Polymorphobacter megasporae: one gene and its partner. The protein of the gene in region 1 interacts with the protein of each later gene in a pairwise test. Links are inferred from orthologs where the notes say so. Each region holds a gene or a part of one and is shown on either strand. Other genes may lie near its edges. The genes, in order: dnaA and KTC28_RS02835.

Region 1 (3,185 bases):
CTGGTCGAGTTCGCGGACGCGCTTCGCCGCGGCGTTGCTCGCCGCCGTGACGTCGTGCTCGACCGCGCTGAACTGCGCGCTGAAGCTGGCGCGATTTGCCGGCACCTCGGTCCGGACTTCTCCGAGCGACGCGACCACCGGTTCGCGCATCCACCACGGCGCGGGAACGAAGCGCTGGCCGAGTTCGGCAGGCGGCACCTGCGCCACCGCCGGGCCGCCGATCAGCAGCGCGGCGGCGACCAGCGCGCGTTTCATCGCGGTGCCATGCGGATCGCGCCGTCGAGGCGGACATCTTCGCCGTTGAAGTAGGAGTTGCGGCACATCTCGAGCGCGAGGCTCGCATATTCGGGGGCGTTACCGAGCCGCTTGGGGAACGGCACCGACGCGGCGAGCGCATCCTTCACCTTGTCCGGCGCACCCTGCATCAGCGGCGTGTTGAAGATGCCGGGCAGGATCGTGTTGACGCGAATTCCTTCGCCCATCAGATCGCGCGCGATCGGCAGCGTCATGCCGACGACGCCGCCCTTCGACGCGCTATACGCCGCCTGCCCCATCTGCCCGTCCTCGGCGGCGACGCTCGCGGTGTTGACGATGCAGCCGCGCTCCCCGTCGGCCATCGGCTCGAGCGTCAGCATTCCTGCCGCCGACTTGGCGATGCAGCGGAAGGTGCCGATCAGGTTGATCTGGATGATCATGTTGAAGGCATCGAGCGGGAAGTGCTTGATCTCGCCGGTCTCGCGGCTCCGACTTGCGGTCTTCGCGGCGTTGCCGGTCCCGGCGCAGTTGATCAGGATTCGCTCCTGCCCGTGCGCCGAGCGGGCGCGGGCGAAGCCGGCGTCGACGTCGGCATCACTCGTCACATCGACCTTGCAGAACACGCCGCCGATCTCGGCCGCAACCGCCTCGCCCTTGCCGGCGTCGCGGTCGAAGATCGCGACCTTGACCCCCGCCGCCGCGAGCGCGCGTGCCGTCGCTTCGCCAAGTCCGCTCGCGCCGCCGGTCACTACCGCAGCACATCCATCGAGTTGCATGACGTCTCTCCCCAGAGGTTCGGCAGTGTCTATGCCCGGCTCGTCTGCCGGGTGCCAGCCCCTGAGCGGTCGCAGAAGCGATCAGCCGTCGAGCATCCGGCTGAGCTGGGTGACATCGGCGTCGAGTTCGCGGTCGGCGGCGCGCAGCTCGTCGATCCGCTTGACTGCATGCATCACCGTCGTGTGGTCGCGGTTGCCGAAGCGCCGCCCGATCTCGGGCAGCGAACGCGGAGTCAGCCGCTTGGCGAGGTACATCGCCACCTGCCGGGGACGCGCGATCTCGCGGGCGCGGCGAGCGGAAAGCAGGTCGGTCATCTTGACGTGGTAATAATCGGCGACCCGGCGCTGGATTTCCTCGATCGTCACCTTCTTCTCGTGCGACCGGAGCAGGTCGGCGAGCGTCTCGCGGGTGAAGTCGATCGTCACCGGCTTACCCACCAGGCGCGCGTAGGCGATCGTCCGGTTGAGCGCGCCTTCGAGCTCGCGGACGTTCGACGTGATTTTGCGCGCGAGGAAGTCTATCACCTCGTCGGGCACCGTCAGCGTCGGGCCGAGCTGGTCCTTTAGCCCGGCGACCTTGGCGTGGAGGATGTTCAGGCGCAGCTCGTAGTCGGCGGCATTGATATCCGCGACAAGGCCCCACGCCATCCGGCTGAGGATGCGGTCCTGGATGCCCTCGAGGTTCTGCGGGCTGCGGTCCGACGTGATCACCAGCCGCTTACCCGCGCTGATGATTTCGTTCATCGTGTGGAAGAATTCTTCCTGCGTCGATTCTTTGCCGGCGATGAACTGAACGTCGTCGATCATCAGCAGATCTACCGAGCGCAGCCGCTGCTTGAAGCTGATCGTGTCCTTCGCGCGGAGCGCGGCGAGGAAGTCGACCATGAACTTCTCGGCCGATAGATATGCGACCTTCGCGTTCGGATCGCGGGCGCGCAGCTCGCCGCCGATCGCGTGCATCAAATGGGTCTTGCCGAGCCCGGTGGTGCCGTGGAGGAACAACGGATTGAAGCTGATCGGGCCGCCGTCGGCCAGCGTTTTCGCGGCGTTGTACGCGAGTTCGTTCGACTTGCCGACGACGAAGCTGTCGAAGCTGTAGCGCGGCTCAAGCGGGAGACCGATGCACGCAGGGGCGGCGAGCGGAGCTGCTGCTTCAGCAACCGCTGCAACCTGCGGCTCGACGAGCTTCATCGACGGCACAACCGTCAAAACGACGTGGCGGATCGCCGGCATCTGCATAGCCCACAGCGTCCGCAGCCGATCGAGGAAGTGGTTGCTGATCCAGTCGGCAAGGAAGTGAGTCGGCACGGCGAGTCGGACTGCGTCGTCGTCGACTCCGGCGAGTGTCAGCGGACTGAGCCAATTGTCGAACGACCGGGCACCGCATTCATGGCGCAAGGCGGCGCGAATCATGTCCCACGCGCGGTCCAGTTCGACACCAGCGGGCTTGGGCATATGGTCGTCCAATGCTGCCGAATAGGTCCAGTTCGTCGCCATGAAGCTCCGCTCATCCTCCCCACCGGCACCATTTGGCGACCGGGTTGCGTGTGTTGCGGACATGCCTTCGCCCCCCGCCGGAAATGTGTTTCAACACATTCTCGGCGACCCGAATCGCAACCCTGATTTTGGGACAGTCCCCGTCCGGCGTCACTGCCGATAGAGGCTACTAACCACCCCCGCCGACCACGATCAAGGGTCGAAAATTCTCGTTTTCGCTAATAAATCCGTTGACACGGAAACACGCCAAAAAGGCTGCAAAGCGGCCAAACGACTGTATTTGAATGACAGGGCGATGACACCCGCATGACAGGCGAGTCGTACGAATACGGACAAGTCACTGTCGGCAAACACAACAAAGCCGCCCGACTCGAGCGGCTGTGTTGTCACATGACAGCGGCGGATTTCCCCACCGCTACGGGATCAGCCAAGCGCCTTGACGCGCTTTGCCAGCCGCGAGATTTTCCGCGCAACGGTGTTCTTGTGCATGACGCCCTTGGCGACGCCGCGCATCAGTTCGGGCTGCGCTGCAAGCAGGGCGGCCTTGGCCGATTCGGCGGTGCCGCCGTCGATCGCCGACTCAACCTTCTTGACGAAGGTACGGATGCGGCTGACGCGCGCCTTGTTGATCTCGGCGCGGCGATCGTTGCGGCGGAT
Region 2 (3,166 bases), 1.2 Mb from region 1 along the record:
GCTATTGTTGGCGATGACCACATTATGGTCGTTGTACGCATCGTAGCCGTCCTTCGTCGCGCCGACGACCTTGTTACCGGTCAGCGTGATGTAGCTCGATCCGGTGACGCCGACTCCGACGCCGACGTTGGTGAAGGTCGAGTTCGTCACACTTGCATTGGTGACACCCTCCAGCCCGACTCCGGTTTCGCCGTCGGTGCCGCTTGCCACCACGGTGAGCTTGTCAAAGGAAAGGTTGCTGCTTTTGTAGACGACAATCCCTCGGCCGTACGCCGTCGGACCGCCCGTCGAGTCGTACCGTCCACCAACGACCTTGATATTATTGACCGACTGAAACTTGAGCGTCCCGATGAAGGTCGCTTTCGTTGCATCGATCGTGATCGCCTTCGTGGCGGTCTTATTCTGGAGCGACGTGGTGCCGGCAAACGTCCCCGACAGCCGGATGGTGTCGCCGCTCACCGCCGTCTTCCAGATGCTCATTATGGTCGAAGATGTCGCATAGAGGATTTTTGCGTCTGCCGGAATCGACACGCCGACGGCACAGACAAGAGCAAAATGCTTAATAAGCTTAATCATAATACGCAACTCCACAAATACACACGTTACTATTTTATAAACAACTCTCCGACCGTATGCTCTTCGAACTGCTTCCCTGTTACTATGAGGCCCAACTGTCCGTACCCCCAGCTACGAGATTGGTTGCACGATTCACAGAGTAGAAAAGTGGTTTATCCAAATTAGTATTCAATCTTGTCATTTAGACTCTGTGATTTGCAGTACGAATAAATTCTGTACTTTGCTGTGCCGACGGATGCGTTGATAATATGTTTACGAGCTGCAGAGAGGGTCGTACCCGACTCACAGATCGCATCCGATGTTGCGTATATCAGAGACATGACTGTCCTAGCGACGCAGCGCCCCACGCCGCGTCCGCCGTCATCAAGTAATCGTCTGTTAAGGGACGCTCAGCGGGCGAGAGCGATCAGCGTACGACAAGTGTACGCAACGTGACCGCAGAAGCGATCGTCAGCTGCCAGTCATGAGTAGTCGCGCGTTGCGCGGGTCAGTCGTACCGCTCGGGCAGATACGCATCGTTAGCCCGGTCGCTGAATTTTGTCGTCGTCTTGTGGAATGTAAGTGGCACAGTACCGGTCGAGCCGTGGCGCTGCTTGGCAACGATGACTTCGGCAAGTCCGTGAAGCTTCTCGGCGCGCTCTTTCCACTTGGCGTATTTCTCGATGTCTTCTTCGTCAGGCTGCTTCATCGCGTGATAATATTCTTCGCGATAGATAAACAGGACGATGTCGGCGTCCTGCTCGATCGTCCCCGATTCACGCAAGTCGGCGAGCTGCGGCCGCTTGTCCTCGCGGTTCTCGACCGCACGGCTGAGCTGCGACAGCGCGAGCACCGGCACCTCGAGCTCTTTCGCCAGCGTCTTCAATCCGCGGGTGATCTCGGAGATTTCCTGGACGCGATTCTCGTTCGCCGACTTCGCCGACCCCTGGAGGAGCTGGAGATAGTCGACGACGATGATCCCGACCCCCTTCTGGCGCTTCAACCGCCGCGCCCGCGTCCGCAGCGCCGCGATCGACAGCGCCGGCGTGTCGTCAATGTAGAGCGGCAGCTCGCTCAACTGCCCCGCGGCGCGCGCGAGGCTGTTGAATTCGGACTGGCTGATCTTGCCCATCCGCAGATTTTCCGAATTGACCCCCGACTGTTCGGCGAGGACGCGCGTCGCGAGCTGGTCGGCAGACATTTCGAGGCTGAAGAACGCGACCCCCGCCCCGCTCGACTGGCCCGGCTCGACGCCGTCGGCCTTGTCGCGTAGGAACCGCGCCGCCGCCGAGAACGCCATGTTGGTCGCAAGGCTGGTCTTTCCCATCGCCGGACGCGACGCGAGGATGATCAGGTCGGACTTGTGCAGCCCGCCGATCTTGGCGTTGATCGCGTCGAGCCCGGTCGTGTAGCCCGACAGATGCCCGCCCGACTTCATCGCGCGGTCGGCCATCTCGACCGCAAGCCGCGTCGCCTGGCCGAAGGTCTTGACCGATCCCGACACCTCGCCCTGCTCGGCGACCTTGTAGAGCGCGAGTTCGGCGGCCTCGATCTGCTTCAACGGCTCGACACCGGCACCGGTGTCGAAGGCATTGGTCGCCATGTCGCGCCCGACGCGGATCATTTCGCGAAGCAGCGCGAGGTCGTAGATCTGCTGGGCGAAGTCGCGCGCCGCGATCAGCGCAGCGGACTGCTCGGTCAGGCTCGCGAGATATGCAGTGCCGCCGATCGCCATCATATCGGGATCGGCGTCGAACAGCGGCTTGAGCGTCACCGGCGTCGCGACCATCCGCCGGTCGATCAGCATCAGGATCGCGTCGTACACCCGTCCATGGAGCGGCTCGAAGAAATGCTGGCTGCCGAGCTTTAGCTGGACGTCCTCGACGAGCCGGTTGTCGATCATCATCGCCCCGAGCAACGCCGCCTCGGCCTCGACATTATGCGGCAGCGCCGCTGCGGGAACGAGCGCGATCGGCGTGGCGGCGGCGGGTGTGTAGGGTGTTGGAAGCTGCATCGATCGCTTGTCGCGCAATCCCATCATCGGGACAAATTCTGCAGGGGATAACTCGGTGGGAAACCGTGCCTGAACCGTGTGGATGAGAAATATTTTCCACGTTACCGGCCCACCCGCTACACACCCCGCCATGCCGCACCCGCTGAGCCACATCGACGCCTGGATCTTCGATCTCGACAACACGCTGTACCCGGCGAAGACCAACCTGTTCGCGCAGATCGATGCACGAATGGGGGCGTATGTCGCGCGCCTGCTCGGGGTCGACGCGGTCGAGGCGCATCGGGTCCAGAAGGGGTTCTTCCACCAGCACGGCACGACGCTGCGCGGGTTGATGGACGAGCACGGCGTCGACCCGCACCATTTCCTCGACGACGTCCACGACATCGACCTGAGCGTCGTCGCCCACGCGCCGCTCCTCGTCGAATCGATCGCGCGCCTGCCGGGGCGCAAGCTGATCTTCACCAACGCCGACACGCCGTACGCCGCGAAGGTGCTCGACCGGCTCGGGCTCGAGGGCGCGTTCGAGGCGATCTACGACGTCCACGCGATGGCGTATCTGCCAAAGCCCGACATCCGAGCGTATCGAGGCCTGTGCGA

The links.
Region 2: the proteins of dnaA (region 1) and KTC28_RS02835 interact in binary tests that used the Escherichia coli proteins (3 or more experiments, as listed by UniProt). The link is inferred for Polymorphobacter megasporae from one-to-one orthologs.

What each region holds. Positions count from the first base shown.
Region 1 is NZ_CP081848.1:1,810,356-1,813,540, reverse strand. Bases 300-3,163 are described here. They hold dnaA (chromosomal replication initiator protein DnaA), read right to left. Parts: upstream 2,487-3,163; coding sequence 1,113-2,486; downstream 300-1,112. Other genes in these bases: rpsT (30S ribosomal protein S20), read right to left, coding at 2,952-3,163; KTC28_RS08545 (SDR family NAD(P)-dependent oxidoreductase), read right to left, coding at 300-1,031. Also shown: KTC28_RS08550 (SIMPL domain-containing protein), read right to left, coding at 1-255; more of KTC28_RS08545, read right to left, coding at 252-299; more of rpsT, read right to left, coding at 3,164-3,185. UniProt on the Escherichia coli protein: Plays an essential in the initiation and regulation of chromosomal replication. Binds in an ATP-dependent fashion to the origin of replication (oriC) to initiate formation of the DNA replication initiation complex once per cell cycle.
Region 2 is NZ_CP081848.1:607,034-610,199, forward strand. What follows is about bases 317-3,161. They hold KTC28_RS02835 (replicative DNA helicase), read right to left. Parts: upstream 2,570-3,161; coding sequence 1,064-2,569; downstream 317-1,063. Other genes in these bases: KTC28_RS02830 (right-handed parallel beta-helix repeat-containing protein), read right to left, coding at 317-459; KTC28_RS02840 (pyrimidine 5'-nucleotidase), read left to right, coding at 2,700-3,161. Outside these bases: more of KTC28_RS02830, read right to left, coding at 1-316; more of KTC28_RS02840, read left to right, coding at 3,162-3,166. UniProt on the Escherichia coli protein: The main replicative DNA helicase, it participates in initiation and elongation during chromosome replication. Travels ahead of the DNA replisome, separating dsDNA into templates for DNA synthesis.